Regions from separate parts of the Pseudomonas sp. P4_D7 genome, predicted to be linked through region 2. Evidence: predicted binding sites of a transcription regulator. Region 2 holds the regulator's gene; the other holds the start of a gene.
The links. The regulator sigma-54, encoded in region 2, starts transcription at its own class of promoters, with help from an activator protein. The targets are predictions, from matches to a motif close to ANTGGCATNNANNTTGCTNT.
Positions count from the first base shown of each region.

Region 1: the regulator sigma-54 is predicted to act here: its motif matches at 3,424-3,443, upstream of AC1DVF_RS26725 (flagellar basal body rod protein FlgF).

Region 1 covers NZ_JBFUIR010000068.1:9,005-25,070, forward strand. The annotation lists gene AC1DVF_RS26710 (flagellar basal body P-ring protein FlgI) at 1-1,022, opposite strand, end outside; gene flgH (flagellar basal body L-ring protein FlgH) at 1,050-1,745, opposite strand; gene flgG (flagellar basal-body rod protein FlgG) at 1,798-2,583, opposite strand; gene AC1DVF_RS26725 (flagellar basal body rod protein FlgF) at 2,629-3,369, opposite strand; gene AC1DVF_RS26730 (sigma-54-dependent transcriptional regulator) at 3,608-5,167, opposite strand; gene phhA (phenylalanine 4-monooxygenase) at 5,542-6,333, shown strand; gene AC1DVF_RS26740 (4a-hydroxytetrahydrobiopterin dehydratase) at 6,450-6,806, shown strand; gene AC1DVF_RS26745 (amino acid aminotransferase) at 6,806-7,999, shown strand; gene AC1DVF_RS26750 (hypothetical protein) at 8,169-8,300, shown strand; gene AC1DVF_RS26755 (hypothetical protein) at 8,372-8,554, shown strand; gene AC1DVF_RS26760 (MFS transporter) at 8,669-9,856, shown strand; gene arfB (alternative ribosome rescue aminoacyl-tRNA hydrolase ArfB) at 9,853-10,266, opposite strand; gene queC (7-cyano-7-deazaguanine synthase QueC) at 10,424-11,122, shown strand; gene AC1DVF_RS26775 (queuosine precursor transporter) at 11,177-12,052, opposite strand; gene AC1DVF_RS26780 (helix-turn-helix transcriptional regulator) at 12,036-12,641, opposite strand; gene AC1DVF_RS26785 (serine hydroxymethyltransferase) at 13,175-14,524, shown strand; gene AC1DVF_RS26790 (amino acid permease) at 14,593-16,011, opposite strand.
Region 2 covers NZ_JBFUIR010000038.1:8,979-25,044, forward strand. The annotation lists gene AC1DVF_RS21350 (DUF4198 domain-containing protein) at 1-473, shown strand, start outside; gene hisC (histidinol-phosphate transaminase) at 813-1,865, opposite strand; gene hisD (histidinol dehydrogenase) at 1,869-3,206, opposite strand; gene hisG (ATP phosphoribosyltransferase) at 3,332-3,967, opposite strand; gene murA (UDP-N-acetylglucosamine 1-carboxyvinyltransferase) at 4,092-5,357, opposite strand; gene AC1DVF_RS21375 (BolA family protein) at 5,380-5,619, opposite strand; gene AC1DVF_RS21380 (STAS domain-containing protein) at 5,735-6,040, opposite strand; gene AC1DVF_RS21385 (MlaC/ttg2D family ABC transporter substrate-binding protein) at 6,037-6,684, opposite strand; gene mlaD (outer membrane lipid asymmetry maintenance protein MlaD) at 6,696-7,163, opposite strand; gene mlaE (lipid asymmetry maintenance ABC transporter permease subunit MlaE) at 7,163-7,960, opposite strand; gene AC1DVF_RS21400 (ATP-binding cassette domain-containing protein) at 7,960-8,769, opposite strand; gene AC1DVF_RS21405 (KpsF/GutQ family sugar-phosphate isomerase) at 9,045-10,019, shown strand; gene AC1DVF_RS21410 (KdsC family phosphatase) at 10,019-10,543, shown strand; gene lptC (LPS export ABC transporter periplasmic protein LptC) at 10,552-11,124, shown strand; gene lptA (lipopolysaccharide transport periplasmic protein LptA) at 11,111-11,656, shown strand; gene lptB (LPS export ABC transporter ATP-binding protein) at 11,656-12,381, shown strand; gene AC1DVF_RS21430 (RNA polymerase factor sigma-54) at 12,569-14,062, shown strand; gene hpf (ribosome hibernation-promoting factor, HPF/YfiA family) at 14,136-14,444, shown strand; gene ptsN (PTS IIA-like nitrogen regulatory protein PtsN) at 14,456-14,920, shown strand; gene rapZ (RNase adapter RapZ) at 14,923-15,780, shown strand; gene AC1DVF_RS21450 (HPr family phosphocarrier protein) at 15,796-16,066, shown strand, end outside.

The sequences.
Region 1 (16,066 bases), on a different contig from region 2:
TCACCCGGTGCCGCGCCGACCTGGTTCACCGCACGGACGATTTCGTCGAGGGTGGTGCCCGGGCCGAACTTGAACATCGGTTTGGCTTCCTGCTCGGCATTCACCCGCGAGCGCGGCACAACAGCGGTCTGGCCATTGGACAGAGGGCCGGGCTGGCTGACGATCGGGTCTTCAGTGATGGTCACGGTCAGGCTGCCGTGGGTCACGGCGGCTGGCGACACTTTCACGTTCTGGCCGATGACGATGGTGCCGGTACGCGAGTTGATAATGACTTTCGCCACCGCCTGACCCGGATCGACTTCGAGGTTTTCCAGGATCGACAGGTAGTCGACGCGCTGGCTCGGATCGAGCGGCGCAGTGACACGGATCGAACCGCCGTCGATGGCTTGCGCAACGCCAGGGCCAAGCATGTCGTTGATCTTGTCGACGATACGTTTGGCCGTGGTGAAGTCGGAACGGTTGAGGTTCAGCGTCAGGCTGTTGCCCTGGTTGAAACCGCTCGGCACCGAACGTTCTACCGACGCACCGCCGGGGATACGACCGGCCGACGGAACGTTGACGGTGATCTTCGAACCGTCACGCCCTTCGGCATCAAAACCGCCGACCACCAGGTTGCCCTGAGCGATGGCGTAAACGTTGCCGTCGATACCCTTGAGCGGGGTCAGCAACAAGGTGCCGCCGCGCAGGCTCTTGGAGTTACCGATCGAGGACACGGTGATGTCGACCTGCTGACCCGGTTTGGCAAACGCCGGCAGATCGGCACTCACCGACACCGCCGCGACGTTTTTCAACTGCACGTTGCCCGATCCCGGCGGCACTTTGATGCCGAACTGCGAGAGCATGTTGTTGAAGGTCTGCAGGGTGAACGGGGTTTGCGTCGTCTGGTCACCGGTGCCGTTAAGCCCGACCACCAGGCCGTAACCGATCAACTGGTTGGAACGCACGCCGGAAATGCTGGCGATATCTTTCAGCCGCTCGGCGTGGGCAGCAAAGGCTGCGGACATCAGCGCCGCAGCGAGCATGAGGCTCTTGAAATTCAAAGTCGCCACCTAGAAAGGGAACAGCGGGCTGAGGAAGAAACGGTCGAACCAGCCTGGCTGACTCGCATCGGCAAACGAGCCGGTGCCCGAGTAGGTGATGCGCGCATCGGCGACACGAGTCGACGACACGGTGTTGTCAGTGGCGATGTCATCGGCACGCACCAGACCGGCAATCCGCACCAGCTCATCACCGGTGTTGAGGGTCATCCACTTCTCACCGCGCACAGCAATGATGCCGTTGGGCAAGACGTCGGCCACAGTCACGGTGACCGAACCGGTCAGGGTGTTGCCCTGCGCGGCCTTGCTGTCGCCCTTGGTGGCGCGGTCGCCGCTGTAGCCAACGTCCAGACTCAGATCGTTACCGCCCAACGGGTTGTTGGTGGTACCGCTGCCGCCGAACAACGAGGTCAGACCGATACCGGTCTTGCTGTTCTTGGCCACTTGCGAGTTGGCGTTCTTGCTCGCCTGGGTCTTCTCGTTCAGGGTGATGGTGATGATGTCACCGACCCGGAAGGCCTTGCGGTCGCTGTACAGGTTCTGCTCGAAGCCGGCCTGATAGATCGAGCCGTTATTGGCGGCAGCCGGCAACGGCGTGCGCGGCAACACCGGGGCGTAGTAAGGGTCATTGGGCTTGGGCGTCGGAGCGACGCAGCCCGCGAGCGAGACGACCCCACTCAATGCCAGAACAGATACAAAGCGATTCATGACCCTACCTCACGGTGTTGCAGGCGACCTCATGGCCGCCTCATAGACTTGATTACAGATTCTGCGTTACGAACGAGAGCATCTGGTCGGCGGTGGAGATCACCTTGGAGTTCATCTCGTAAGCGCGCTGAGTGGTGATCATGTTGACCATCTCTTCAACGGTGCTGACGTTGGACGTTTCCAGGGTGTTCTGCAGCATGGTGCCAAAACCGTTCAGGCCCGGCGTGCCGACTTGCGGGGCACCCGATGCAGCGGTTTCGAGGAACAGGTTGTTGCCCACCGCTTGCAGACCGGCCGGGTTGATGAAGTCGGCGGTTTGCAGGTTGCCGATCACTTGCGCTGCCGGGTTGCCGGCGATGGTTACCGACACAGTGCCGTCACGGCCGACGGTGAAGGTCTGGGCATCGTTCGGAATGACGATGGCCGGTTCCAGAGCGAAACCGCTGGCGTTGACGATCTGGCCGTTGGAATCGAGGTGGAAGGTACCGTCACGGGTGTAGGACGTGGTGCCGTCCGGCTGCAGGATCTGGAAGAAACCGCGACCGTCGATGGCCATGTCCAGCGGCTGCTCGGTGGTTTGCAGGCTGCCGGCGGTGAAGTTTTTCTGGGTGCCGACGATACGCACACCGGTACCCACTTGCAGACCCGACGGCAGTTCGCTGTCCTGAGTCGACTGGGCACCAGGCTGACGCTTGATCTGATAGAGCAGGTCCTGGAATTCGGCACGGTCACGTTTGAAACCCGTGGTCGACACGTTCGCCAGGTTGTTGGAAATGGTGGTCAGGTTGGTGTCCTGGGCGGACAGACCGGTTTTGGCAACCCATAGAGCCGGAAGCATTCGATTCTCCTCGTGCGCCTGTTTTTCGGCGCGACGTTCTGATAATTAGCTGATCTGCAAGACCCGAGCCATGGCCTGGTCGTCGTCTTTGGCGGTGTTCATCATCTTGACGTGCAACTCGAACTGCTTGGCCAGGGCCAGCACCGAGGTCATCTCTTCAACGGCGTTGACGTTGCTCGACTCTAGGAAACCCGACACCAGTTTGACGTTGGCATCAGCCGGCGCAGGCTGGCCGTCCTTGGTGTAGATCGAGCCGTCGAGGCCCTTGTTCATGTTCTTGATGTCCGGGTTGACCAGCTTGATCCGGTCGACCTCCGCCATGACACGCGGGCCTTCGCCCATCGCACGAATACTGATGGTGCCGTCTTCACCGACTTCGATCTGCTGCTCGGGCGGCACGGCGATCGGACCGCCATTGCCCATCACCGGCATACCGTTGCCGGCGCGCAATACGCCGAGGGCGTCGACGTTGAGGCTGCCGGTGCGCACGTAGCTTTCGCCGCCGTTCGGGTTCTGCACCGCGATCCAGCCATTGCCGGTGACGGCGACGTCGAGGTCACGACCGGTCTGCACCAGCGAGCCCGGGGTGAAGTCGGTGGCGGGCCGTTCGCTCATGGCAAACGCACGCGCCGGAAAGCTGTCACCGAACACCGGCATCGAACGCGCCTGCTCCAGGTCGCGCTGAAAGCCGTTGGTGGAGATGTTCGCCAGGTTGTTGGCATGAGCCTTCTGCGCCAGTGCGTTCTGGCTGGCGCCGGTCATTGCCACATAAAGGTACTTGTCCACACTCTTTCCTCTGCATGCCGGACGTTTGCCGCCCACCGCTGTACTGCTGAGCCATAAGCAATTTGCAGACCAACTTTTTTCTGGCGGGCAAAGGCCCGGTAAACAAAGGACTTGGGGGATAGCGAGGGGAAATTTGAAATGTATCGAAGTCGAAAAACCGGCGGTGTTATGCCGCTTGGCGGCAAAGGATCAAAAGATGATCGTTCCCACGCTCCGCGTGGGAACGATCATGCTTGAGCTATGAATCGGTTTTACCGACTTCATACTCGCGCAGTTTATTGGCAATGGTGGTGTGCGAAACCCCCAGCCGCTTACCCAATTGCCGACTGCTCGGATGCTCGGAATACAACCGCTCCAGCACCGCTTTTTCGAATCGCCCGACAATCTCGTCCAACCCGCCTTCCAGCGAGAAATCGCCAAGCGGCTGACGCACGCCGTAATCCGGCAGACGAATATGTTCGGCCTTCACCGTGCCGCCATCGCACAGCGAAACTGCCTGAAACAAAACGTTCTCCAGTTGCCGCACGTTGCCCGGCCAGTGGTAATGACTGAGGCGATCCATCGCCGCCGGCGCCAGTTTCGGCAGTGTGCAACCGATCTGCCGACTGGCCTGATCGAGGAAGTGCTCGACCAGCGGCGTCAACCCGTCGAGGCATTCGCGCAACGGCGGGATGTGCAGGGAGAGCACGTTCAAGCGGTGGTACAAATCCTGGCGAAACTCTCCGCGCGCGCACAACTCCGACAAGTCGACCTGCGTCGCACAGATGACCCGCACATCCAGGTAAACCTCTTCATCACTGCCGACCCGGCGGAAGCAACCGTCCTGCAAAAAGCGCAGCAACTTCACTTGAAGACGCGGGCTCATCTCACCGACACCGTCAAGAAACAGCGTGCCGCCCGCCGTCAATTCCAGCAGCCCGAGCTTGCCTTCGGCGCGTGCACCTTCGAACGCGCCCGGGCCGTAACCGAACAACTCAGTCTCGGCCATCGACTCCGGCAGGCCTGCGCAGTTGAGCGCCATCAACGGCGACTGCCCACGCGGACTGGCGAGGTGACAGGCGCGCGCAAGCAATTCCTTGCCGGTACCGGTTTCGCCCTCAATTAATAGCGGAGCGTCGAGCGGCGCCATACGCCGTGCTTCGCGCACCACGGCGGCCATCACTTTCGAGCTCTGGAAGATGCTGTCGAAACCACGCAGTTCCTGCTTGCGCACGTTATAGATACGCTCGCCAACGCGGTCAGCGCGATGCAAGGTCAGCACCGCACCGGCCATGGCCTCACTGTCGTCGTGCTCCGATTGCAGCGGCGCGATGTCGGCCAGAAAGATGTCGCCCTTGACCTTGACCCGCATGCCGTTGATTCGCGATTTGTTGGCGCGCACCAGCTCTGGCAAATCGAAATCCTCGGCGTAACGCGACAGCGGAATCCCCGGCACTTCATCGACGCGCACGCCGAGCAACTGCGCCGCCGCGCGGTTGGCCGCCACGATCGAGCCGCCCATGTCGATCGACAGCACCGGAAACTCCAGCGCGCCGAGCAGCGCATTCAACTCCATGTGCCGACGTTCGCTGGGCATCAGCCCAACCCGCTTGACGCCAAACACCCCGGCGATCGCCTCGAATTTCGGCCGCAACGCCTGGAACTGGATGTTGATCAGGTTCGGGCAATGCAGATAGATCGCGTTGCCATGCTCACCGCCGACCTCACCGCGCGCGACGTTGATCCCGTAGGCAACCAGCAGGTTGAGAATGTCGCGCAGGATGCCGATGCGGTTCTGGCAGTGGACTTTGATGCGCATAAAAATCGTCCGAATAAACGATGAGAAACCTGTAGGAGTGAGCCTGCTCGCGATGGCTTTGGGTCAATTGATATTGATGCTGACTGATGCACCGCTATCGCGAGCAGGCTCACTCCTACAGGGGGACCGCGCCAGACTTTTCTGTCGAGGCACGCAGATAGTTGTCAAGATTATGTGACAGCCACCGGCCTTTTCAAACCCGTGAATCACCGCAAATGCGAGATATCCGTCAAAGCGTAACGATAATTTTACGATTTACAGAGAAACTTCCTACGTGGAGGCACTTCAACCTGCTGCACATCAACCCGCTCTCAGGTAATTCTGAATCCATCGCTGGACATAACAAGAACGAATTCCCCTAGCAGGAGAGCAGTATGAAGCAGACGCAATACGTGGCCCGCGAGCCCGATGCGCAAGGTTTTATCGACTACCCCGCCGAAGAACATGCGGTGTGGAATACGCTGATCACTCGCCAACTGAAAGTGATTGAAGGGCGTGCCTGCCAGGAGTATCTGGACGGTATCGAAAAACTCGGTCTGCCCCACGACCGCATTCCGCAACTCGGCGAAATCAACAAAGTGCTTGGCGAGACCACCGGTTGGCAGGTCGCCCGCGTGCCGGCACTGATCCCCTTCCAGACCTTTTTTGAACTGCTGGCCAGCAAGCAATTTCCGGTGGCTACGTTCATTCGTACCCGCGAAGAGCTGGACTACCTGCAAGAGCCGGACATTTTCCACGAGATCTTTGGTCACTGCCCGCTGCTGACCAACCCGTGGTTCGCCGAATTCACCCACACCTACGGCAAACTTGGTTTGCAGGCGACCAAGGAAGAACGTGTTTATCTGGCGCGCCTGTACTGGATGACCATCGAGTTCGGCCTGGTCGACACCCCGCAAGGCAAACGCATTTACGGTGGCGGCATCCTGTCTTCACCAAAAGAAACCGTTTATTCGCTGTCGGACGAACCTGAGCATCAGGCGTTCGATCCGCTCGAAGCCATGCGCACGCCGTATCGCATCGACATCCTGCAACCGCTGTACTTTGTCCTGCCGAACCTCAAGCGTCTGTTCGACGTGGCCCATGAAGACATCATGGCCATGGTTCGCCAAGGCATGCAGCTGGGTCTGCACGCACCGAAGTTTCCGCCGAAACCGAAAGCCGCGTGAACCGCGACTTTTGCTGACAATTGAGCCTGTCCGTCGCCGCCACTTTGGTTTAGCGTGACGGCATTCACGGCTCAAACGTTTTAATAAAAAAAACACACTCGATTCAGGAATACACCATGTCCACTTTGAACCAAGCCCACTGCGAAGCCTGCCGCGCCGATGCGCCACAAGTCAGCGACGAAGAACTGCCGATCCTGATCAAGCAGATCCCTGACTGGAACATAGAAGTCCGCGACAGCATCATGCAGCTGGAGAAAGTTTTCCTGTTCAAGAATTTCAAGCACGCCCTGGCGTTCACCAACGCTGTCGGCGAGATTTCCGAGGCCGAAGGTCATCACCCGGGCCTGCTGACCGAATGGGGCAAAGTCACCGTGACCTGGTGGAGCCATTCGATCAAAGGCCTGCACCGCAACGACTTCATCATGGCTGCGCGCACTGACGAAGTGGCCAAGACCGCAGAAGGACGCAAGTAATGCACTTCGACGCCATCGGCCGGGTACCCGGCGACCCGATCCTCGGTTTGATGGAGGCGTATGCGCAGGACACCAACCCGCGCAAATTCGACCTGGGCGTTGGCGTCTACAAGGACGCTCAAGGCCTGACGCCAATCCCGGAGGCGGTGAAAATCGCCGAAGCGCGGCTGGTCGAAAGCCAGGACACCAAAACCTACATCGGCGGCCACGGCAACCCGCTGTTCGGCAAAGTCATCAATCAGTTGGTGCTCGGTGCCGACTCGAAGCTGATCGCCGCACAACGTGCCGGCGCCACCCAGACGCCGGGCGGTACTGGCGCCCTGCGCCTGGCTGCCGACTTCATCGCCCAGTGCCTGCCGGGCAAGGGCGTGTGGCTGAGCAACCCGACCTGGCCGATCCACGAAACCATTTTCGCCACGGCCGGGGTCAAGGTCAGTCACTACCCGTACGTGGGCAGTGACAACCGCCTCGACGTCGACGCCATGCTCGCGGTGCTCAACGAAGTACCGAAAGGTGATGTGGTGCTGCTGCACGCGTGCTGCCACAACCCGACCGGTTTTGACTTGAGCCATGACGACTGGCAGCGCGTGCTCGATGTGGTGCGCAGCCGCAATCTGCTGCCGCTGATCGACTTTGCCTACCAGGGCTTTGGCGACGGTCTGGAGCAGGATGCGTGGTCGACCCGCTTGTTCGCGGCCGAGGTGCCTGAGCTGCTGATTACCAGCTCCTGCTCGAAGAACTTCGGTCTGTACCGCGACCGCACCGGTGCGCTGATCGTCTGCGCGAAAACCGCCGACAAGCTCATCGACATCCGCAGCCAACTGGCCAACATCGCCCGCAATTTGTGGTCGACACCGCCAGATCATGGTGCTGCGGTGGTCGCGACCATCCTCGCCGATCCCGAGCTGAAAGCCCGCTGGGCCGATGAAGTGGAAGCCATGCGTTTGCGTATCGCGCAGTTGCGCAGCGGCCTGGTTGAAGCGCTGGAGCCGCATGGCCTGCGCGAGCGTTTTGCACACATTGGCGTACAACGCGGGATGTTCTCTTACACCGGACTGTCGCCGGAGCAAGTGAAACAACTGCGTGAGCATCACAGCGTGTACATGGTCAACTCGGGCCGGGCGAACGTCGCCGGCATCGACGCTACGCGCCTCGCCTTGCTGGCAGAAGCCATCGCCAGCGTCTGCAAATAGTCTAAACACCGCAATACCCTGTAGGAGTGAGCCTGCTCGCGATAGCGGTGTATCAGCCAGCATTTTAGTTGACTGATACACTTGTCATTTTTCCTGCTGTATCCTGCGCAGGCTTTCAAGAAGCGCGGATCTACCAGATCTATCAACAGACTTAGCGAGGAGCGCAACCATGCACGAGATTCCTAATCTCCCCTTCCCAAGCCTGCACGTACCTGAGCAGACGACCACGCAGCAAGCCGGAGCCCAACAGCCCGAGCAGAAAGAAGCCGTTGAGAGCCGCCCGGCCGACAACGAAGAGTAAGACCCCGTCGTACAGACCGTGTGGAAAGCGCTAACATGCGCTTTCCACACTGCCTGAACCCCGAGCCTGCCATGACCGACGAATTCTCCGAAAGCCAAGCTGCCGTCCTGATCGGCACCACCGAGAAAATGATCGAGATCTGGAACCGCCTCTCTCCCGAGAAACAGGCCGCCCTGCTCGCCCGCTTCGGCAGCGAAGAAAATGCCCTCGCGGCGCTGGTCACCACACAACTGGTTGCCCCGGCCAAACCCTGAAGCGGCCTCCCGGCAAATAGTTTTACTTTTCCCGCCCCAGAAGCCTCTACGCCGGTATCATAAGCAGCCTATCTAATCTGCCGTTCCCGTGGATCGTTACCCATGTCGCCCTCTATGTCCGAGCCCCAGCGCCCCCTGGCGGTCACGCTGCAAGTCGTTTCCATCGTCCTCTTCACCTTTATCGGTTACCTGAACATCGGCATTCCGCTCGCGGTGCTGCCGGGCTATGTGCACAGCGATCTGGGCTTTGGCGCGGTGATTGCCGGTCTGGTGATCAGCGTGCAGTACCTCGCGACCCTGCTCAGCCGTCCGTATGCCGGCAAGATCATCGACAACCAGGGCAGCAAACGCGCTGTGATGATTGGCCTGGCCGGGTGCGGCTTGAGCGGTGTGTTCATGTTGATTTCGGCGTGGACACCGAACCTGCCGATGCTCAGTTTGATCAGTCTGTTGATCGGTCGCCTGGTGCTGGGCAGCGCTGAAAGCCTTGTCGGTTCTGGTTCGATCGGCTGGGGCATTGGCCGGGTTGGCGCGGCAAACACCGCCAAAGTGATTTCCTGGAACGGCATCGCCAGTTATGGCGCACTGGCAGTTGGCGCACCGTTCGGCGTGTGGCTGGTCGGCCAGTTGGGATTGTGGAGCATGGGCGTCAGCATCATTTTGCTGGCGATTCTTGGTCTGGCGTTGGCCTGGCCGAAAACCGCCGCGCCGATTGTGGCGGGTGAACGCCTGCCGTTCATGCATGTGCTCGGTAAAGTGTTTCCCCACGGTTGCGGCCTGGCGCTGGGCTCGATCGGCTTCGGCACCATCGCCACTTTCATCACCCTGTATTACGCCACACAGCATTGGGACAACGCCGTGCTGTGCCTGAGCCTGTTCGGTGCCAGCTTCATCGGTGCGCGCCTGCTGTTCGGCAATCTGATCAACCGCCTCGGCGGCTTTCGCGTGGCGATTGCCTGCCTGTCGGTGGAGACACTGGGCCTGCTGCTGTTGTGGCTGGCACCGGACGCACATTGGGCGCTGGCCGGTGCGGCGCTGAGCGGGTTTGGTTTCTCGCTGGTGTTCCCGGCGCTGGGTGTGGAGGCAGTGAATCTGGTGCCGGCTTCAAGCCGTGGCGCAGCGGTCGGTGCTTATTCACTGTTCATTGATTTGTCGCTGGGGATCACCGGGCCATTGGCCGGGGCGATTGCGGCAGGCTTCGGCTTTGCTTCGATCTTCCTGTTCGCCGCTCTCGCTGCATTGAGCGGATTGGCCTTGAGCGTCTATCTGTACAAGCACACGGCCAAGTACCGCGAAGACTAGAAGTCCACTTTGCCGCGCCCGGCCTTGATGCTGCCGCGCTTGGTTTTCGATTCGAGCCGGCGCTTCTTCGAACCGAGGGTCGGCTTGGTCGGGCGGCGTTTCTTTTCGACTTTGGTGGCGCTGAGGATCAGCTCGACCAGACGCTCAAGCGCATCGGCACGGTTGGCCTCCTGCGTGCGGTATTGCTGGGCCTTGATGATCAACACGCCGTCGCTGGTAATACGACTGTCGCGCAACGCCAGTAGTCGCTCCTTGTAGAACTCGGGCAAGGACGAGGCCGGAATGTCGAAGCGCAGGTGCACCGCACTGGAAACCTTGTTGACGTTCTGCCCACCGGCACCTTGTGCGCGGATGGCGGTCAGTTCGATCTCGGCGTCGGGAAGATGCACGTTGTTGGAAATCACCAGCATGGAAAAGCGTCCGTAATCAGAGTGCACAGGATACCGCGATTAGCTGCAAAGCGACCTGCGGCCTGCGGGCGCAACTTCCAGCGCACTTATATCGAGCGTCATTTCGAGTTACCATTGCGACCTTTAAATTTACCCGTTTAATGCAGGAAGCAAACTTATGAGCAACAAGGCAGTTATCGTTTTCAGTGGTGGCCAGGACTCTACGACCTGCCTGATCCATGCACTGACCCACTATGATGAAGTCCACTGCATCACCTTTGATTATGGTCAGCGTCACCACGCGGAAATTGAAGTTGCGCAGCAACTTTGCAAACAGCTTGGCGTGACCGTTCACAAGGTAATGGATGTCTCTCTGCTGAATGAGCTGGCGATCAGCAGCCTGACCCGCGACAACATTCCCGTGCCGACCGTCAACAGTTCCGGAGAAAGTCTGCCGAGCACTTTCGTACCGGGAAGAAACATTCTGTTTTTGACCCTCGCGTCTATCTATGCGTATCAGGTTCAAGCCCGAACAGTCATTACCGGTGTTTGCGAAACCGACTTCTCGGGTTACCCGGATTGCCGCGATGAGTTCGTCAAGGCGTTGAACAACGCGCTTGAACTGGGCATGGATTACAAGTTACGTCTGGAAACGCCACTGATGTGGCTGAACAAAGCCGAAACCTGGGCACTGGCTGATTACCACAATCAACTGGACCTGATTCGTCATCAGACGCTGACCTGCTACAACGGTATAGCTGGAAGCGGATGCGGCGACTGTGACGCGTGCAATCTTCGCGCGAAAGGCCTCAACGAGTTCCTGGAGAACAAAGATCAGGTAACCAACAGTTTGAAATTGAAACTCAAACTAAAATAAGACACAAAAAAACGCTCGCCTGGGACAGTCCAAGCGAGCGCTTCTGCTATTCGATCAAACCTGGCTTCCCGTCAGATACTTCTTGAACAGCGACCGCGCCCCATAAGCGGGCATGATATTAAAGAAAGCAAAACCCACTTTGATCGCGATCTGCACATAGATCATGCTCAAGATCGCACTGTTCTCCATCGTTCCATAGAATGCGATGTAACAGAACAGAAAGCTGTCGATGATTACTGCAAACAATGTACTCAAGAATACTCGCAAGAACAGGAATCTGGAGTTGGTCAGTTCCTTGATCTTGCACAACAGATACGAGTTTATGTTTTCGGACACCAGAAACGATATCGAAGACGCTACCAGAACAGAAGACAATTGACTGATCACGTCATTGTAAGGTCCATCGAGCTTCCACCCCGGCAACCCCGGCAAATGGGTGGTGATCGCCAATAGAATGATAATCGCCGCATTGCTGATGAACGCAAAGAGAATTGCCCGGCGCGCCAGCCGCAGACCAAAGGTCTCGTTCAACAAGTCAACGATCAGAAAGGTCAGCGGGTAAAGAAAGGTTCCCGGGGTCACGACAATGTCAAAGTAATCCAGGTAGATCGGCTTGGTCGCCGCAATGCTGGTGAAAATATAAAGCGTGAACAGCATCAGGTTCAGAATGATGTAGATCATCCACGAACTTTCATGACGATCATTGATTTCGTATGCCGTCAGCGCCCCACCCTGGGAGTAGAACTTCTTGTAGAGGTTTTTCACTTCGATTTTATTCAGATTATCCATAATCTCACTATTCAACACTTCACTCAGTTTTATTTTAATTATCTTGCCTGTCGCAATGACCATGATAACGGCCAGGCTTTTTCCATTTTCGAACCCCAGCAATTTGTACTTGCTGTTTTCCATTTCAACACTGCAATCCATTAAATCGTTCCTCGATTACATCTCCGATCACGCATACACGATCCGCATCAAAGTTGCCTTCATGGCTTATAGATAACTTCGCTGTGATTTTGTCATACACCAGTTTTTCCCTGTCGCTGGTCGATGCTCCTTTCTGTACGATCAACAGCTCACCGGGTTCATGCAGACCGCTGATTTCGTTTTCCAGCAGCACACCAATCAGATTAAAAGAAGCGCCAAAATAGTAAGTCAATGGATAAATCGTCGCCAACTCACCAATTCTCTTATCCAGACTTTGCAGCAGCAGACTTTCTTTAATCACCGGAACCGCCGCCGGATTCATGTTTCCCTGCGGCGAAATACTGCTTTCGATTATTTCCTTCTCTTCAAAATCAATCGTTTCTATTTCCTCGTAAGACACGCCGAAAAAATCAGAAATCTTGCGTACAGTGGACTGCTGTACATTGACCACTTTGCCTTCAAGGATGTTGTAGATGGTGGTACGCGTCAAACCACTGGAGTGACACAAGGACAACTGCGTCTCCCCGCGACTCTTTATCAGGTATTTGATGTTGTTCTTCAGATTCTCCGATCTTTCTCTTCTGTGCATCACATGCTTATCATCCATTTTTAACTGCAATCAATGTCACGTCCCGAATGATCATTCCGGACATACACAAGTGAGGTAGGAAATTGCAGTTATATCCCTGTCAGTGCCGCGCAGGATCATAGCATTCTCCCTCCTTGGGTTCGGTATAAAAAGTCAGCTTTCACAGGCTGCTTCCGCCAACGTGCGGGGTCATTTCAGCCTCGGTAATGACTCGTCAGTTCCTTTCGACTTCCACCCATGGCCTGAAAATCGGCTCCGGGCAATGCCTGTTTTACACCCGACGCGACTACAAAAAGAATCATTTTCTTTGAAGAATGTTCATTTTTTTGATTAATTCTGTGGCGTTCCTCACTGAAAAATTTATGATGCGTCAATCCGGCGTCGCATTCTCAAGAGTGAAAGAACGAAAAAACGGGTGGGCCTGTACAGGGTTTAGTTTTGCGCGCACAGCGGTCAAAACACGGATTCGCCTGTACAGATCCGGCAAGCAAGGACATGCGCAAATCTCGCAAAACCAGGGAAGGAATCAAGCAATGGCAGTCATTACTGAACCGCTCAAGAACCAGGCTGACATGTTGCGTCGTGGCCTGACGGATCTTCGCGCAGAAGATGCCGAACTGGCGGCCATTCTCGACGCGGAAATCACGCGTCAACAGCACACGCTTTCACTGGTTTCCTCCTCCTGCGCAGTTCAGCCGCGAACCTTGGCGGCCTGCGCTTCCGTGCTGGTCAACGTGACGGCAGAGGGCATGTCCGGCAAGCGCCACAGTGCAGGGTGCGAGAACGTCGAACTGGTCGAGTCGCTGGCCATCCGCCGAGCGCGGCAACTGTTCGGCGCGCAATACGCCAACGTGCAACCACACTCAGCGTCGAACGCCATATACCAAGTCCTTACGGCCTTGATGGAGCCTGGCGATACCCTGTTGGGTATGGCGGTGGAGCACGGTGGTCATCTCACCCATGGCAGCCTCGCGGCGTTTTCGGGCGCCTACTACAAGGCGATCCAGTACGGCACGACATCCGACGGTCTTATTGATTACGACAAAGTGCGCCTGCTGGCGCTCGCCCATCGCCCACGCGTCATCCTCTGCGGCGCCACCGCCTATTCACGCGTAGTCGACTTCACGCGGTTTCGCGAAATTGCCGATGAAGCCGGGGCCATCCTGCTCGCCGACATTTCGCATATCGCCGGGCTTGTGGCCACCGGTCGGCATCCAGGTCCGATCGACGCCGCACATGTCACCGTCACCTGCACGCACAAGCAACTCGCCGGGCCTCGGGGTGGCGTGATCCTCAGCGGTGCTGATGCGAACACCAAGATTCCCGGCTTGAGAACCACCTTCAGTCGCCTGCTGGATGAAGCCGTTTACCCGCGAATGCAGGGTGCGCTCGCTGCCAACATGATCGCTGCGAAGGCTGCCGCGCTGGGTTACGCCATGTCGGCAGAATTCGACGTCTGCATGGCGCAGATCCGCAGTACTGCGGATGAAATGGCCCGCGCCTTCCAGGCACAGGATTACGAAGTGGTTGGCGGCTGCAGTGAAAACCATACGGTACTGGTTCGCTTGCGTGGCGACATCACGGGCGCTATCGCGGAGGCGGCACTGGGTCACTGCGGGATCATCGTCAATCGCCATCGCGTTCCCGGCGATCACCGCTCGACACTGGTGACGAGCGGACTGCGCATCGGCACGGGCGCTCTGGCGCAACGCCGGGTCGATGTCCACGGCAGCCGCCAGATCGTCGATTTGATAGTGCGGGTTCTGAATACGGTAGCGCCGCTCGGCGAACAGGATTACACACTGGAACCCCTGCTCCTCGCGCAGTTTCGCTCAGAGGTCGAAACCCTGTGCAGGGACTATCCTCTCGCCGACTACCAATAGCGCTCCAACATTTTCAGCCATAAAAAAACCCGGCACTCAGGCCGGGTTTTGTTTTTCTGCATCAGCGCTTACTTGGCAGCACCTGCCGCGTGCACGGCCTGCTGCGCGCCGCGCTTGTTCTTGATCACGTAGCAGACCCACATGAACACGACCCACACCGGAATCGCATACACCGAGATCTGAATGCCCGGGATCAACAGCATCACGCCGAGGATGAAGGCGACGAATGCCAGGCAGATGTAGTTACCGTACGGATACCACAACGCCTTGAACAGCGGCGTCTGTTTGGTCTTGTTCATGTGCTGGCGGAACTTGAAGTGCGAGAAGCTGATCATCGCCCAGTTGATCACCAGCGTCGCAACCACCAGCGACATCAGCAGTTCCAGCGCGTGTTGTGGAATCAGGTAGTTGAGCAGCACAGCCACCAGCGTCACTGCCGCCGAAGCCAGAATCGAACGCACCGGCACACCGCGCTTGTCGATTTTCGCCAACACTTTCGGCGCATCGCCCTGCTCGGCCATGCCCAGCAGCATACGGCTGTTGCAATAGGTGCCGCTGTTATACACCGACAACGCAGCGGTCAGGACCACGAAGTTGAGGATGTGCGCGGCGGTGTTGCTGCCGAGCATCGAGAACACTTGCACGAACGGGCTGCCGCTGTACGAATCGCCAGACGCGTTAAGGGTTTCCAACAGGCTGTCCCATGGCGTCAGCGACAGCAGGATCACCAGTGCACCGATGTAGAAAATCAGGATTCGGTAGATCACCTGATTGATCGCTTTCGGGATCACGGTTTTCGGCTTGTCCGCTTCAGCGGCGGTGAAACCGAGCATTTCCAGACCGCCGAAGGAGAACATGATGATCGCCATGGCCATCACCAGACCGCTCACACCGTTCGGGAAGAAACCACCGTGCGACCACAGATTGCTCACCGAGGCTTGCGGGCCGCCGTTGCCGCTGACCAGCAGGTAGCTACCCAGCGCAATCATGCCGACGATCGCGACGACCTTGATGATCGCGAACCAGAACTCCGCCTCACCGAAGACTTTGACGTTGGCCAGGTTGATCGCGTTGATCAGCACGAAGAAAGCCGCTGCAGACACCCAGGTCGGGATATCCGGCGCCCAATAGTGAATGTATTTGCCGACCGCGGTCAGCTCCGACATGCCCACCAGAATGTACAGGATCCAGCAGTTCCAACCGGACAGGAACCCGGCAAAGCCGCCCCAGTACTTGTGCGCGAAATGGCTGAAGGAACCGGCCACCGGCTCTTCGACAATCATCTCGCCCAACTGGCGCATGATCATGAAGGCGATGAAGCCGCAGATGGCGTAGCCGAGGATCATCGACGGGCCGGCGGATTTCAGTACCCCGGCCGAGCCGAGGAACAATCCGGTACCGATCGCGCCACCGAGGGCGATCAGTTGAATATGGCGATTTTTCAGGCCGCGTTTCAGCTCGCCTGATTGCGAGGGTTGTCCACTCATGAAAAAGGTCTCACGCAAGGTTTGATGGTGTTCAGTAGACGTTGCTGCAAGGTTG
Region 2 (16,066 bases):
CCGTCCTGGCCGTGGCGCTGAACAACGGCATGTGGTCGCAGACTGCTGACAAAAAGTGGGTCAACGAAGGCCGGAGCAAAGTGCCGGGCGCTGTCGAAGCGACGCAGACGTTCAAATACAGCCTGGCGATTTATCAGCCGGGAGCGAAGTTGCCCAAGCTTGATCAGATCAAGTTGCTGATTGTGCCGGAGGTTGATCCGCTGACGGTCGGGCCGGGCAAGTCATTGTCGGTGCGGGTGTTGCTCGATGGCAAACCGGCGGCGGGTGTGAAGTTGATTGGCGACTATCGCAATGCGCCGAACACGTTGAGCACCGAGACTGACAAGGATGGTCGGGCGCAGGTATTGGTGAGGAATGAAGGGTTGAATGTGATTGCGGCGCAGGTTGAAGTGCCGGTGAAGGACAGTGCGGATGTGAACAGTCGCGGCTTGTTTAGCTCACTGACCTTCCTTGGCGAAGCGCATCACGAATAAGAGCAGACCCTCACCCCAGCCCTCTCCCGGAGGGAGAGGGAGCCGACCGCGTTGTCTTGCGAAGTACATCGACCTGAAAAACCGAGTCGATTATGGATTCGGTACAGCACTTTCACGTCGGCGAAACTCTGCAATATCCCCCAATCAGCCCCCTCTCCCTTTGGGAGAGGGGGCCGACCGAGTTGTCTTGCGAAGTACATCGACCTGAAAATCCGAGTCGATTATGGATTCGGTACAGCACTTTCACGTCGGCGTTGCTCTGCAATATCCCCCAATCAATCCCCTCTCCCTCTGGGCGGTCCGACGTTTCGGGAGGGCTAGGGTGAGGGGCTTTTGCTTTTATAGGTCGCCAAGCCCGTCGATCAACGCCTGATTCTGCTCCGGCGTGCCAATCGAAATCCGCAGGAACTGCGCAATCCGCGCCTGCTTGAAGTGCCGCACGATCACGCCCTGCTCACGCAGCTTGGCCGCCAGCCCCGCCGCATCATGCTGCGGATGCCGGGCAAAAATGAAGTTAGCCGCCGACGGCAGCACTTCAAACCCCTTGGCCTGCAACTGTGCAATCACCCACTCACGGCTCTCGATGACCAGACGGCAGGTCTTGTCGAAGTGCTCACGATCTTCAAACGCCGCTGCCGCCCCGACAATCGCCAGACGATCCAGCGGATAGGAGTTGAAGCTGTTCTTGATCCGCTCCAGCGCCTCGATGAGATCGGGATGGCCGACCGCCAGACCAACGCGCAAACCCGCCAAAGAGCGCGACTTGGACAGGGTCTGCGTCACCAGCAGGTTCGGATAACGGTCCACCAGACTGATCGCCGTCTCGCCGCCGAAGTCGATGTACGCCTCATCCACAACCACTACCGAATCCGGGCTGGCCTTGAGGATCTGCTCAACCGCGTCCAGCGCCAGCAGGCAGCCGGTTGGCGCGTTCGGGTTAGGGAAGATGATCCCGCCATTCGGCTTGGCGTAGTCGGCCGGATCGATCTGGAACTGCGCGTCCAGCGGCACCGCATCAAACTCGATGCCGTACAAACCGCAGTAAACCGGATAGAAGCTGTAGCTGATGTCCGGGAACAACAGCGGCTGATCGTGTTGCAGCAATCCGTGGAAAATGTGCGCGAGCACTTCGTCCGAACCGTTGCCAAGGAACACCTGATTGCTCTGCACGCCGTAATACTGGGCGACGGCGGTTTTCAGCAGGTCGCTGTTCGGGTCCGGGTACAGACGCAGGTTGTCATTCAGTTCGACCTGCATCGCTGCCAAGGCTTTTGGCGACGGGCCGTACGGGTTTTCGTTGGTGTTGAGCTTGACCAGTTTGGTCAGCTTCGGCTGTTCGCCCGGTACGTACGGCACCAGATCCTTGACGAACGGGCTCCAGAATTTACTCATCGCTCAGTTCCCCTGCCCTTGTAGAAAGTCTTCGTCTTTGATGCGGTATTCAGCACTGCGCGCGTGGGCGCTCAGCGACTCGCCACGGGCCAATACCGACGCCGTTTTACCCAGCTCGGAAGCACCGGCCTCGGAGCAGAAGATGATCGACGAACGCTTCTGGAAGTCGTACACGCCCAGCGGCGAGGAGAACCGCGCGGTGCCCGAGGTTGGCAGCACGTGGTTCGGGCCTGCGCAGTAATCGCCCAGGGCTTCGGAGGTGTGACGGCCCATGAAGATCGCACCGGCGTGGCGGATCTGCGGCAGCCAGGCTTGCGGATCGGCGACCGACAATTCCAGGTGCTCAGGGGCAATGCGATTGGCGACTTCGATGGCTTGGGCCATGTCCTTCACGTGAATCAATGCACCACGGCCATTGATCGAGGTTTCGATGATGGTCGCGCGGTCCATGGTCGGCAGCAGTTTGTTGATGCTGGCGGCGACCTTGTCGAGGAACTCGGCATCCGGGCTGACCAGAATCGCCTGGGCGTCTTCGTCGTGCTCGGCTTGCGAGAACAGGTCCATGGCGATCCAGTCCGGATCGGTCTGGCCGTCGCACACCACGAGGATCTCCGAAGGGCCGGCGATCATGTCGATGCCGACCTGACCGAACACGTGGCGCTTGGCAGTGGCGACATAGATGTTGCCCGGGCCAACAACCTTGTCAACCTGCGGCACGCTTTCGGTGCCATAGGCCAAAGCAGCAACCGCTTGTGCGCCACCGATGGTGAACACCCGGTCGACACCCGCAATGCATGCGGCCGCCAGCACCAGTTCGTTGATTTCACCGCGCGGGGTCGGCACGACCATGACCACTTCGGTCACGCCGGCGACCTTGGCCGGAATCGCGTTCATCAGCACCGACGACGGGTACGACGCCTTGCCACCCGGCACATACAGGCCTGCGCGATCCAGCGGCGTGACCTTCTGGCCCAGCACGGTGCCGTCAGCTTCGGTGTAGCTCCAGGAATCCTGCTTCTGTTTTTCGTGATAGCTGCGCACACGGGCCGCGGCTTTTTCCAGGGCTTCGCGCTGGGGCACGGTGATGCGGGTCAAAGCCAGTTCCAGACGCTCACGCGGCAGGATCAGCTCAGCCATCGAAGCGACTTCAAGGCCATCAAACTTCTGGGTGAACTCGACCAGCGCCGCGTCACCGCGTTCGCGCACAGCCTTGATGATGTCCAGCACGCGCTGATTGACCGAGTCGTCAGACACACTTTCCCAGCTCAGCAGATGATCCAGATGATGCGCGAAATCCGGGTCAGCAGCGTTGAGTCGGCGAATTGCAGTCGGTGCGGTCATAGCGAGAGCCTCATAGGAATGGCAAAAACTCAGGCGCCCTAACTTAGCAGTCGTTTCCGCTTGGGCACCTGAGATTCTGGCTATGAGGCGGATAGACGGGCGCGACTTAACGTCGCGCAGGTGAATCAGCCGCGGTGTCGCGATTCCACTGCGTTGCGCAGGGTATCGATCAACGCCTGGATTCGGGCGTGTTGCATTTTCATCGAAGCCTTGTTGACCACCAGGCGCGAGCTGATCGTGGCGATCAGTTCCTGAGGTTCCAGGCCGTTGGCGCGCAGGGTGTTGCCGGTGTCGACCACGTCGATGATCTTGTCAGCGAGACCGATCAGTGGCGCCAGCTCCATCGAGCCGTACAGCTTGATGATGTCGACCTGACGGCCCTGCTCGGCGTAGTAACGCTTGGCCACATTGACGAATTTGGTCGCCACGCGCAGACGGCCTTTTGGCTCCGGCGCGCCGATCTTGCCGGCGGTCATCAGCTTGCACTGGGCGATCTGCAGATCCAGTGGCTCGTAGAGGCCCTGGCCGGTGTATTCCATCAACACGTCTTTGCCGGCAACGCCAAGGTCGGCCGCGCCATGCTCGACATAGGTCGGCACATCGGTGGCGCGCACGATCAGCAGACGAACGTCGTCCTGGGTCGTGGGAATGATCAGCTTGCGGCTCTTGTCCGGATTCTCGGTCGGCACGATGCCCGCTTCGGCAAGAAGCGGCAGGGTGTCGTCAAGGATGCGGCCCTTGGACAGTGCGATGGTCAACATGGGAAACGTCAGTCCTTATCAAGGTACTCATGTCCGGTCGCAATCGGCGCCGGACACACATCGAGCCGGAAACCGGCTCGACTCTTAAAATCAGTGGACACGTCCCTGTGTCCCAATGCAGCAATCAGCCCGGAACGCGACGGATCTTGGCGCCCAGCATCTGCAGTTTTTCTTCGATGCACTCGTAACCACGGTCGATGTGGTAGATGCGGTCGATCAAAGTATCGCCTTCGGCAACCAGTGCCGAGATTACCAGGCTGGCCGAAGCACGCAGGTCGGTCGCCATGACTGGCGCGCCTTTCAGAACTTCAGTACCGGTGACGATGGCGGTGTTGCCTTCGACCTGGATCTTTGCGCCCATGCGGTGCAGTTCGTACACGTGCATGAAACGGTTTTCGAAGATCGTCTCGATCACGGCACCGGTGCCTTCGGCAATGGCGTTGAGCGAGATGAACTGCGCTTGCATGTCAGTCGGGAACGCCGGGTACGGCGCGGTGCGCACGTTGACGGCTTTCGGACGCTTGCCGTGCATGTTCAGCTCGATCCAGTCTTCACCGCAGGTGATTTCTGCGCCGGCTTCACGGAGTTTTTCCAGAACGGCTTCGAGGATGGTCGGATCAGTGTCCTTGACCTTGACGCGACCGCCGGTCACGGCAGCGGCGACCAGATAGGTGCCGGTTTCGATACGGTCAGGCATGACCTTATAGAAAGCCGAACCCAGACGCTCGACGCCATCAATAGTGATGGTGTCAGTACCAGCGCCGGACACCTTGGCACCCATGGCGTTGAGGAAGTTCGCCAGGTCAACCACTTCTGGTTCACGGGCGGCGTTCTGCAACACGCTGCGGCCCTTGGCCAGAGCAGCGGCCATCATGATGTTCTCGGTACCGGTCACGCTGACGGTATCGAAGAAGAAGTGCGCACCGCGCAGGCCACCTTCAGGCGCCTTGGCCTTGATGTAGCCGCCTTCAACGTCGATCACCGCGCCCATGGCTTCGAGGCCACGGATGTGCAGGTCAACCGGACGCGAACCGATAGCGCAACCGCCAGGCAGTGCCACTTCGGCTTCACCGAAACGGGCAACCATCGGGCCCAGTACCAGGATCGACGCACGCATGGTTTTCACCAGTTCGTACGGCGCGATCAGGGTCTTGATGGTGCGCGGGTCGATTTCGACGCTGAGTTTTTCGTCGATCACCGGCTCGATGCCCATGCGACCGAACAGCTCGATCATGGTGGTGATGTCGTGCAAGTGCGGCAGGTTGCCAACGGTCACCGGGCCATCGCACAGCAGGGTGGCGGCCAGGATCGGCAGGGCGGAGTTTTTTGCGCCGGAAATGCGGATCTCGCCATCAAGACGAGCGCCACCGGTAATAATCAATTTATCCATAAGAATCTCGACGCCCTTAGGCTCAGGTGCGCTCGGCCCAGGCCGCGCTGCTGAAAAATTTCATAGTGACCGCATGGATGCTGCCATCGATGATCCATGGGTTCAAATGGGCATAGACCTGCTGCTGACGCTTCACCGGGCTCAACGCCGCCAGTTCATCGCTAATCACGTTCAGCAGGAAATTGCAGCCTTCGCCCTCAACTTCTACCAACGTTCCGGGCAGCTTTCCTTCAAGGAAGCTCTTCACTTCTACGGCCTGCATGCTCAACCTCAATCGGCGCCCTGTGCGCACGGGTCGGACATCATACAAAAAAGCCCCGCGCCTGCGAACCCCGCATGGCAGGACTCTGACGGGGGGCTTCTTTATAGATGTGGGTTCAGGGGTGCGCCAACAGTTCGGTCAGTTCACTGACCTGAGCAATTTCGCGCATGTCTTCGGGCATCGCACGGATGCTGACAGCCTTGCCGGCCGCATTCGCATCGCGCATGAAGCACAGCAGCAACGATAAACCGACGCTGCTGGACTTCTTCACCGCCGAGCAATCGATCACCAGCGAAGAGGCCTTGCTGGACTTGATCAGCGCCTGGCCTTGCTTGCGCAGGTCAGCGCCGGTGCGATAGTCCAGCACTCCGCTAAGCAGAAGCTCGTCGACATCACTCATACGAACTGCGGCCTCATTCATTGCGCGGGGTTCTTTTCGGTGGCTTCTTTGGCCTTGGCCACTTCCCCGGCCCAACCATTGATGGTCTTGTCCAGATCGTTGCCATTGCGCTGCATCGCGTCGGCGAACTGATCGCGGAACAGTTTGCCGATGTTGATGCCGTTGATGATCACGTTGCGCAGTTTCCACTCGCCGTTGATCTTCTCCAGCGTGTACTGCACAGGATAGATTGCGCCGCTGCTGCCCTTGACGGTCATGTTTACGCTGGTGCGATCGCCCGATTCGTCCTTGGCAGGGTCAACGGTGATGCCCTGGTTGTTGTACTCAAGCAGAGCGTTGCCGTAGAACTGGAACAGGCCTTTCTTGAAGTTTTCCTGGAAGGTCTGCATCTGCGCCGGCGTGGCCTTGCGCGAGTACTTGACCGTCATGATGCTCTTGGAAATGCCTTCGGCATCCACCACTGGCCCGACGATGTTGTTGAGCGCCGTGTAGAAATCCGTCGGGTCCTGCTTGTATTTCTCTTTGTTGGCAGCCAGGTCGGCCAGCAACCGGGTGGTGGTGTCCTGCACCAGATCATGTGCCGAAGTCGCAGCAGCCACGGCGTTACCCATCAACGGCAAGGCCGCCAACAGCACCAACAGGCTGCGTCGCAAGATAGAGATCATTCAAAAGCTCCTCATTTGGCGTCTTTGCTAACGGTATTGAGCAGGAATTTACCGATAAGGTCTTCCAGTACCAGTGACGACTGCGTGTCGTGGATGGTTCCACCATCCTTCAGCGGCTTGTCTTCTCCGCCAACGCTGATACCGATGTACTTCTCGCCCAGCAGACCAGCGGTCAGGATAGACGCTGTGGAGTCGGTCGGAAGATTGTCGACCTTTTTATCCACTTGCAGGGTGACCCGACCGGTGAAGCTGTCGCGATCCAGATCGATCGCCGTGACCTTGCCGATGGTCACACCGGCCATGGTCACTTTGGCTCTGACCGTCAAACCGGCGATATTGTCAAAGTAGGCATAAAGTTTATAGGTGTCGGTGGTCGACGTCGGAGACAGACCACTGACCCGCAAAGCAAGCAGCAACAAGGCCAGGATCCCTGCCAGCAGGAACAGGCCGACACCGATTTCCAGGGTGCGGTTTTGCATCAGAAATCTCCAAACATCAAAGCGGTCAGAATAAAGTCCAGGCCGAGCACTGCCAGCGAGGCAAACACCACGGTCTTGGTGGTAGCACGACTGATGCCCTCGGAAGTGGGCTCACAGTCATAGCCTTGGAATACGGCAATCCAGGTCACTACAAAGGCGAAAACAATACTTTTGATCACGCCATTGAGCACATCACTGGTGAAATTCACGCTGTTCTGCATGTTCGCCCAATAAGAGCCTTCATACACACCCAGCCAGTCGACAGCCACCCACGAACCGCCCCAGATGCCTACCACGCTGAAAATCATCGCCAGCACCGGCAGGGAAATGAAGCCGGCCCACAGGCGCGGGGCAATGATGTACTTGAGCGGATCGACACCGATCATTTCCAGGCTGGACAGCTGTTCGGTGGACTTCATGTTGCCGATCTCGGCGGTCAGTGCCGAACCGGCACGACCGGCGAACAACAGCGCCGTCACCACCGGGCCGAGTTCACGCAGCAGGGTCAGCGCAACCATCTGCCCCACCGCCTGCTCCGAACCGTAGCTCGACAGAATGCTGAAACCCTGCAGCGCCAGCACCATGCCGATGAAGATCCCGGAAACAACAATGATCACCAGCGACATTACGCCGACCGAATGCAGTTGCTTGACCAGCAGGCCGAAGCCACCACTGATGCCACCGCGACCCAACAACGCGTGAAACAGAAACAGCGTCGCACGACCGAACACCGCGACGGCATCGATCGCCGCCTCGCCGAACCGGCGTACGCGTTCTATTAATGAAATTCTGCGCATCAGCGCTTCCCCAGAAGATCTGCGCGGTAATCCGTCGCTGGAAAATGGTACGGCACCGGGCCATCGGGATCGCCGGTCATGAACTGACGGATACGCGGCTCGTCCGAGTTCATCAACTCGTCCGGCGTACCCTGCCCCAGCACCTGACCATCACCGACGACATAGATGTAGTCGGCAATGCTCGCGGTTTCGGCCAGATCGTGGGACACCACGATACTGGTGATCCCCAGCGCGTCGTTGAGCAGGCGAATCAGACGGACCAGCACGCCCATGGCGATCGGGTCCTGCCCGACGAACGGTTCGTCGTACATGAGGATCTGCGGATCGAGCGCAATCGCTCGCGCCAGTGCGACGCGGCGCTTCATGCCACCGGACAGTTCGTCCGGCATCAGCTCGATGGCACCGCGCAGACCGACCGCCTGCAATTTGAGCAGGACGATGTCGCGGATCATTTCTTCCGGCAAATCGGTATGAACACGCAGGGGGAAAGCCACGTTCTCGAAAACATCGAGATCGGTGAACAGTGCGCCGCTTTGAAACAGCACACCCATGTGCTTTCGCGCATCGAACAGATCGCTGCGCGAAAGCGCAGGCAGGTTCTGGCCGTTGACCCAGACTTCGCCGCTGGCAGGGCGCAGTTGTGCCCCCATCAATCGCAGCAGCGTGGTCTTGCCACACCCGGAAGGTCCCATGATGCCGGTGACCTTGCCGCGCGGGATGCGAATATCGACGTTATTGAAAATGCTGCGCGCACCGCGCTTGAAGGAGACTCCCTTCAGCTCGACCGCGTAGGCGTTATCGGCACTCATCTAAACTCCTTGCGATGCAGCCTCTCACTCGGACGCCTGTCTTTACTTAAAAAGTACGTACATCCCGGGCAGGCCGAACTGGCGGCGAACTATATCACTGCAAAGGCTACGCGCCCAAGGCTTGTACCAGCCTGTGTTCGGCGATATGACAGGTGCGCAGGCTCTTTTCCCGGGTTTTGGTAACGAGTAATGACAAAGCACGACGAACTTGCGTGAGGCTTTGCAACATAACCGCTATAATCGCCGCCTTTTCATCGGGCTATACGATTTCTGACATGAGCCAATCCAGCGACCTGATTCAATCGGCACAACGCACCATCCAACTCGAAGTGGAAGCCGTACAAGGCTTGTTGCCCCATATCGACGCCGATTTCGTACGCGCTTGCGAGATGATTCTGGCCAGTAAAGGCCGTGTAGTCGTGGTTGGCATGGGCAAGTCCGGGCACATCGGCAACAAGATTGCAGCCACCCTGGCCAGCACCGGCACCCCGGCCTTTTTTGTCCACCCGGCCGAAGCCAGTCATGGCGACATGGGCATGATCACTCGTGACGATGTGATTCTGGCCCTGTCGAACTCCGGCTCGACCAATGAAATCGTAACCCTGCTGCCGTTGATCAAACGTCTGGGCATCCAGCTGATCAGCGTCACCGGCAACCCGCAATCGCCGCTGGCCAAGGCTGCCGAGGTCAATCTCAATGTTCATGTCGAGCATGAAGCCTGCCCGCTGAACCTGGCACCGACCTCGTCGACGACCGCAGCACTGGTCATGGGCGATGCGCTGGCCGTGGCACTGCTGGAAGCACGCGGCTTCACCGCCGAAGATTTCGCTTTCTCGCACCCGGGTGGCGCCCTCGGCCGTCGCCTGCTGCTGAAAGTGGAAAACGTCATGCACGCCGGACAAGAGTTGCCGCAAGTCCAACGCGGCACGCTGCTCAAGGACGCACTGATGGAAATGACCCGTAAAGGTCTGGGCATGACCGTCATCCTTGAAACCGACGGTAAACTCGCCGGGATCTTCACCGACGGCGACTTGCGCCGCACGCTGGATCGCAGCATCGACATCCGCAGCGCCACCATCGACCAGGTAATGACGGCCCACGGCAAGACTGCCCGCCCGGAAATGCTGGCCGCCGAAGCCCTGAAAATCATGGAAGATCACCGAATCAACGCATTGGTAGTCGTAGACGAGGAAGATCGCCCGGTCGGCGCCTTCAACCTCTCCGACCTGCTGCGCGCAGGAGTCATGTAATGAGCAACGATCTGCTGCAACGCGGCAAAGCGATCAAACTGGCGGTTTTCGACGTCGACGGCGTCCTCACCGACGGGCGCCTGTACTTCCTTGAAGACGGCAGCGAGTTCAAGACCTTCAACACCCTCGACGGTCAAGGCATCAAAATGCTGATGAACGCCGGCGTGCAGACCGCTATCATCAGCGGCCGCAAGACACCCGTCGTTGAACGTCGAGCGAAAAACCTGGGGATTCCCCACCTGTTTCAGGGCCGTGAAGACAAACTGGTCGTGCTCGACGGCCTGCTTGCGCAACTGGGCCTAAGCTATGAAGAAGTCGCCTACCTCGGTGACGATCTGCCCGACCTGCCGGTGATTCGCCGGGTAGGCTTGGGCATGGCCGTGGCCAACGCTGCCGATTTCGTCCGCGAACACGCCCATGGCGTTACCCGCGCCCGTGGTGGCGAAGGCGCCGCCCGCGAATTCTGCGAATTGATCCTGCGCGCCCAGGGCCGCCTCGATGCGGCCAACGCCGCGTACCTGTGAGCCAAACCATGTTCAGCAAAAAATTTCGTAACTTCCTGCTGTTCGGCTGCATCGCTGCGATTTTCGCAGCGGTCGGCTATTGGAATATCAGCCCGGAACGCTTTCTCGACAAACCACCGGTCACCTCGGTTGAAACGCCTATCGACTGGTATGCAACCAACACGCATACCCTGCAATACCTGCCGGATGGCAAGGTGCAGTATGAGATGACGTCCGAAAAAGCCGAGCACGTGAAGGCAACCGACGTCACGCTCGTGACCAAACCCGACCTGAACATGTATCGCGGAACAGAATTTCCGTGGCACGTTACCAGTGAGCGCGGTGAAGTGAACTCAGGCGGCACCGAAGTCGAACTGATCGACTCGGTACGCGTTGCGCGCACCGATGAAAAGAAGCGTGACATCCTGATCACGTCCACTCGCATGACCGTGTTCCCGCAGCAGGAATATGCGCAGACCGAGCAACCCGTTAGAATCGACGGCGCTGGCGGTGTATCGACTGGCGTTGGAATGAAAGCGTACCTGAAGGAAAGCAGGATACACCTGCTATCGAACGTAAGAGGACAGTATGAGGCTCGTTAAAACCCTCCCTATTTTGCTCAGTCTGGGCGCAGCACTGGGAAGCGTGAGCGCCTGGGCTCTGCCGAACGATCAGCAGCAACCTATCCGCATTCAGGCCGACGACGCCCAACTGGACGACAAGAACGGCATCGCCACCTATAAAGGTGATGTGATCATCACCCAAGGTTCGATGATCGTTAAAGGCAACACCGTCACCATGACTCGCGCGCCGAATGGAGATATCGACGTGGTGACCTCCGTGGGCAACCTGGCTTATTTCGAGCAGTTGCAAACCCAGGGGGACACCAAACCGGTTCAAGGCTACGGCGTGACGATTCAATACCATGCCCAGCAAAACCGCGTCGTGCTGATCGACAAGGCCAAGGTCGTCGACAAAGACGGCAACGTCACTCAGGGCGAGAAAATCGTCTACGACACCGTGAAGAAACTGGCCAGCGCTGGTCGCGCTACCGGCAGCAAGGTCACCGAAACGCGTCCGCGCATCGACATGGTGATCCAGCCGAAGAAGAAAACCGACGAGAAAACCCAGTAATGGCAACTCTGAAAGCTCAGCACCTGGCCAAGGCCTATAAAAGCCGCCAGGTCGTGCGTGACGTCAGCCTGTCGATCGACAGCGGCCAGATCGTCGGCCTGCTCGGCCCGAACGGTGCCGGCAAGACCACGTGCTTCTACATGATCGTCGGCCTGGTACAGGCCGATCAGGGTCGCGTGCTGATCGACGATCTGGACGTCAGCCACCAGCCGATGCACGGTCGCGCCAAGGCCGGTATCGGCTATCTGCCGCAAGAAGCGTCGATCTTCCGAAAACTGTCGGTGGCCGACAACATCATGGCCATCCTCGAGACCCGTCAGGAGCTCGACAAGGCCGGCCGTCGCAAGGAGCTGGAAAGCCTGCTGCAGGAATTCCACATCAGCCACATCCGCGACAACCTTGGCATGAGCCTGTCCGGTGGTGAACGTCGCCGGGTGGAAATCGCTCGTGCATTGGCAACGGCACCAAAATTCATTCTGCTCGACGAACCGTTCGCCGGTGTCGATCCGATCTCGGTCGGCGACATCAAGCAGATCATCCACCACCTCAAGGCCAAGGGCATCGGTGTATTGATCACCGACCACAACGTCCGTGAGACGCTGGACATCTGCGAAACCGCTTACATCGTCAACGATGGTCAACTGATCGCCGAAGGCGATGCAGAAACCATCCTGGCCAACGATCTGGTCAAGGAAGTGTATCTGGGCCACGAGTTCCGCTTGTAAGCGTAACAGTGCCCGGTGCGCCGCCCGGGCGCTGTATCGATTCAAGCAGGAATTAATACGCTTTAATTGTTACAGCGCTCTAGGCAAACACTTCAGTTTCAGGCATATAATTTGCTTAAGTTTGGCGCCCCGGCGCCCTGTAGTGGATGGCGCATAGCGCCGGCGAATAAGGTGTTAAGCCCCTGCCATGAAACCATCGCTAGTCTTGAGAATGGGCCAGCAGCTGACGATGACACCGCAGCTGCAACAGGCCATCCGCCTGCTCCAATTGTCGACCCTGGATCTGCAACAGGAAATCCAGGAGGCTCTGGAATCCAATCCGATGCTCGAACGCCAGGAAGAAGGCGAAGACTTCGACAATTCCGACCCTATGGCCGACAACGCCGAACAGAAGCCCAACACCGAGATCCAGGAACCCTCGTATCAGGAAACCGCGCCGACGGTGGACAACCTGGAGGAAGGTGACTGGAGCGAGCGTATCCCCAACGAACTGCCGGTCGATACCGCCTGGGAAGACGTCTATCAGACCAGCGCCAGCAGCCTGCCCAGCAGCGATGACGACGAATGGGACTTCACCACCCGCACGTCCGCCGGCGAGAGCCTGCAAAGCCACCTGCTGTGGCAACTGAACCTGGCACCGATGTCCGACACCGATCGCCTGATCGCCGTCACCCTGATCGATTGCATCAACAATCAGGGCTACCTGGACGAAACCCTCGAAGAAATCCTCGAGGCGTTCGATCCGGAACTCGACATCGAACTCGATGAAATCGAAGCCGTCCTGCACCGCATTCAGCAATTCGAACCTGCTGGTATCGGCGCGCGCAACCTTAGTGAATGCCTGCTGCTGCAATTGCGTCAGCTACCCGCCAAGACGCCTTGGCTGGCTGAAGCGAAACGTTTGGTCAGCGATTACATCGACCTGCTCGGCAGCCGCGATTACAGCCAGTTGATGCGCCGCATGAAGCTCAAGGAAGACGAGCTGCGCCAGGTCATCGAACTGGTGCAAAGCCTCAATCCGCGCCCTGGCTCGCAAATCGAATCCACTGAAGCCGAATACGTTGTCCCTGACGTCATCGTGCGCAAGGACAACGAGCGCTGGCTGGTCGAGCTGAATCAGGAATCGGTGCCGCGTCTGCGCGTCAACGCCCAGTACGCCGGTTTCGTCCGCCGTGCCGACACCAGCGCCGACAACACCTTCATGCGCAATCAGTTGCAGGAAGCCCGCTGGTTCATCAAGAGCCTGCAGAGCCGCAACGAAACCCTGATGAAAGTAGCCACCCAGATCGTCGAGCATCAGCGCGGTTTTCTGGAGTACGGCGACGAGGCCATGAAACCGTTGGTTCTGCACGACATCGCTGAAGCGGTCGGCATGCACGAATCGACCATTTCCCGGGTGACCACACAGAAATTCATGCATACCCCGCGCGGTATTTATGAACTGAAATACTTTTTCTCCAGCCACGTCAGCACCTCCGAAGGCGGCGAATGCTCGTCCACGGCGATCCGCGCGATCATCAAAAAACTGGTTGCCGCGGAAAATCAGAAAAAGCCGTTGAGTGACAGCAAGATCGCTGGTTTACTGGAGGCACAAGGCATTCAGGTGGCTCGCCGCACCGTCGCCAAGTACCGCGAATCCCTCGGGATCGCGCCTTCGAGCGAACGCAAGCGGTTGATGTAAGCCACGTTACAGCGTTCCAGTGGCAGGCTATCCAGCCTGCCGCTTTATGCACTGGCAACGAAGGAGAAGCTGTATGCAAGTCAACATCAGTGGACACCAACTGGAAGTGACCCAACCTCTGCGTTCCTACATCGAGGAAAAACTCCAACGACTGGAGCGCCATTTCGACAAGATCACCAACGTGCAAGTCACGATGTGCGTCGAAAAGCTGAAGCAGAAAATCGAAGCCACCTTGCATATACCCGGCAGCGAAGTGGTCGCCAACGCGGAACATACCGATATGTACGCGGCGATCGACGCCTTGACCGACAAGCTGGATAAACAACTCAAAAAGCATAAGGAAAAGACCCAGAGCCTGCTCCAGGGCGCTACCGGTCGATAACCCCCCACCCCATGATCCGACTTGAAAGTATCCTGACCCCCGGCCGTTCCCTCGTGAACGTGCCGGGCGGCAGTAAAAAGAAAGCCCTCGAACAAATTGCCAACCTGATCGCCCGCGAAGTGGCGGATCTGGAGATGCAAGATGTCTACGAGGCACTGATTGCCCGTGAAAAACTCGGTTCCACCGGTTTTGGTAACGGCATCGCCATTCCCCATTGCCGCCTCAAGGGTTGCACAGCACCGATCAGTGCGCTGATGCACCTTGATGCTCCGATTGATTTCGACGCCATTGACGGCGCACCGGTTGACCTGCTGTTTGTTTTGCTGGTCCCGGAGGCTGCCACCGATGCGCACCTGGAGCTGCTGCGCCAGATCGCCAGCATGCTCGATCGCAAGGAAGTGCGTGAAAAACTGCGCAGCGCTCCAAGCAATGAAGCGTTGTATCAGGTTGTCCTGGACGAGCAGAACGGGCACTAATCATGCGCTTGATCATCGTCAGTGGCCGTTCCGGCTCGGGTAAAAGTACGGCTCTGGATGTCCTTGAGGACAACGGCTATTACTGCATCGACAACCTGCCCGCAGGCTTGCTGCCGGAACTGGCCGAACGCGCGCTGATTCACACGGAACTGGCGCAGCCGCTGGTAGCCGTGTCCATCGATGCGCGCAACCTGCCGAGCCACCTGACACGCTTTCCCGAACTGCTTGAAGATGTCCGGGCCAAACACATCCAGTGCGACGTCCTGTATCTGGACGCCGACGAAGAAACCCTGCTCAAGCGTTTCTCCGAAACCCGCCGTCGTCACCCGCTGAGCAACGCCAACCGCTCACTGGCCGAGGCGATCCAGGATGAAACCGCCCTGCTCGGCCCGATTGCCGACCTCGCGGACCTGAAGATCAACACCACCAATTTGAACCTGTACCAGTTGCGCGACTCCATCAAGCTGCGTCTGCTGAACCAGCCGGAGCCGGGGACCGCATTTCTGGTCGAGTCCTTCGGCTTCAAGCGCGGCATGCCGGTGGATGCGGATCTGGTGTTCGATGTGCGCTGCCTGCCCAATCCGTACTGGAAGCCGGAACTGCGCGCGCAATCGGGTCTCGATGCGCCGGTGGCTGAATACCTGGCGGCACAGCCGGAGGTCGAAGAAATGTTTCAGGACATCTTCACCTACCTGCACAAGTGGCTGCCGCGCTTCGCCGCGAGCAACCGCGCTTACGTCACCATTGCCATTGGCTGCACCGGCGGGCATCACCGCTCCGTCTACCTGACCGAACGTCTGGGTCAGGCCCTGCAGAAAACCCTGAAGAACGTCCAGGTTCGCCACCGCGACCTCACTTAAAGGATTCACACCGCGATGCCTGCTCTGGAAATCGAAATCATCAACAAGCTGGGCCTGCATGCCCGCGCATCGGCCAAGTTTGTCGGGGTGGCCGGGCAGTATCCGGATTGCACGATCAGAGTGGGCCGTACACCAGAGACCACGGTTGATGGCAAAAGCATCATGGCGATGATGATGCTAGCGGCTGGCAAGGGCACCAAGATCTATCTGAGCACCGAAGGGCATCAGGAACAGGAAGCGCTGGATGCGCTGGTGGCGTTGATCAACAACTACTTCGACGAAGGCG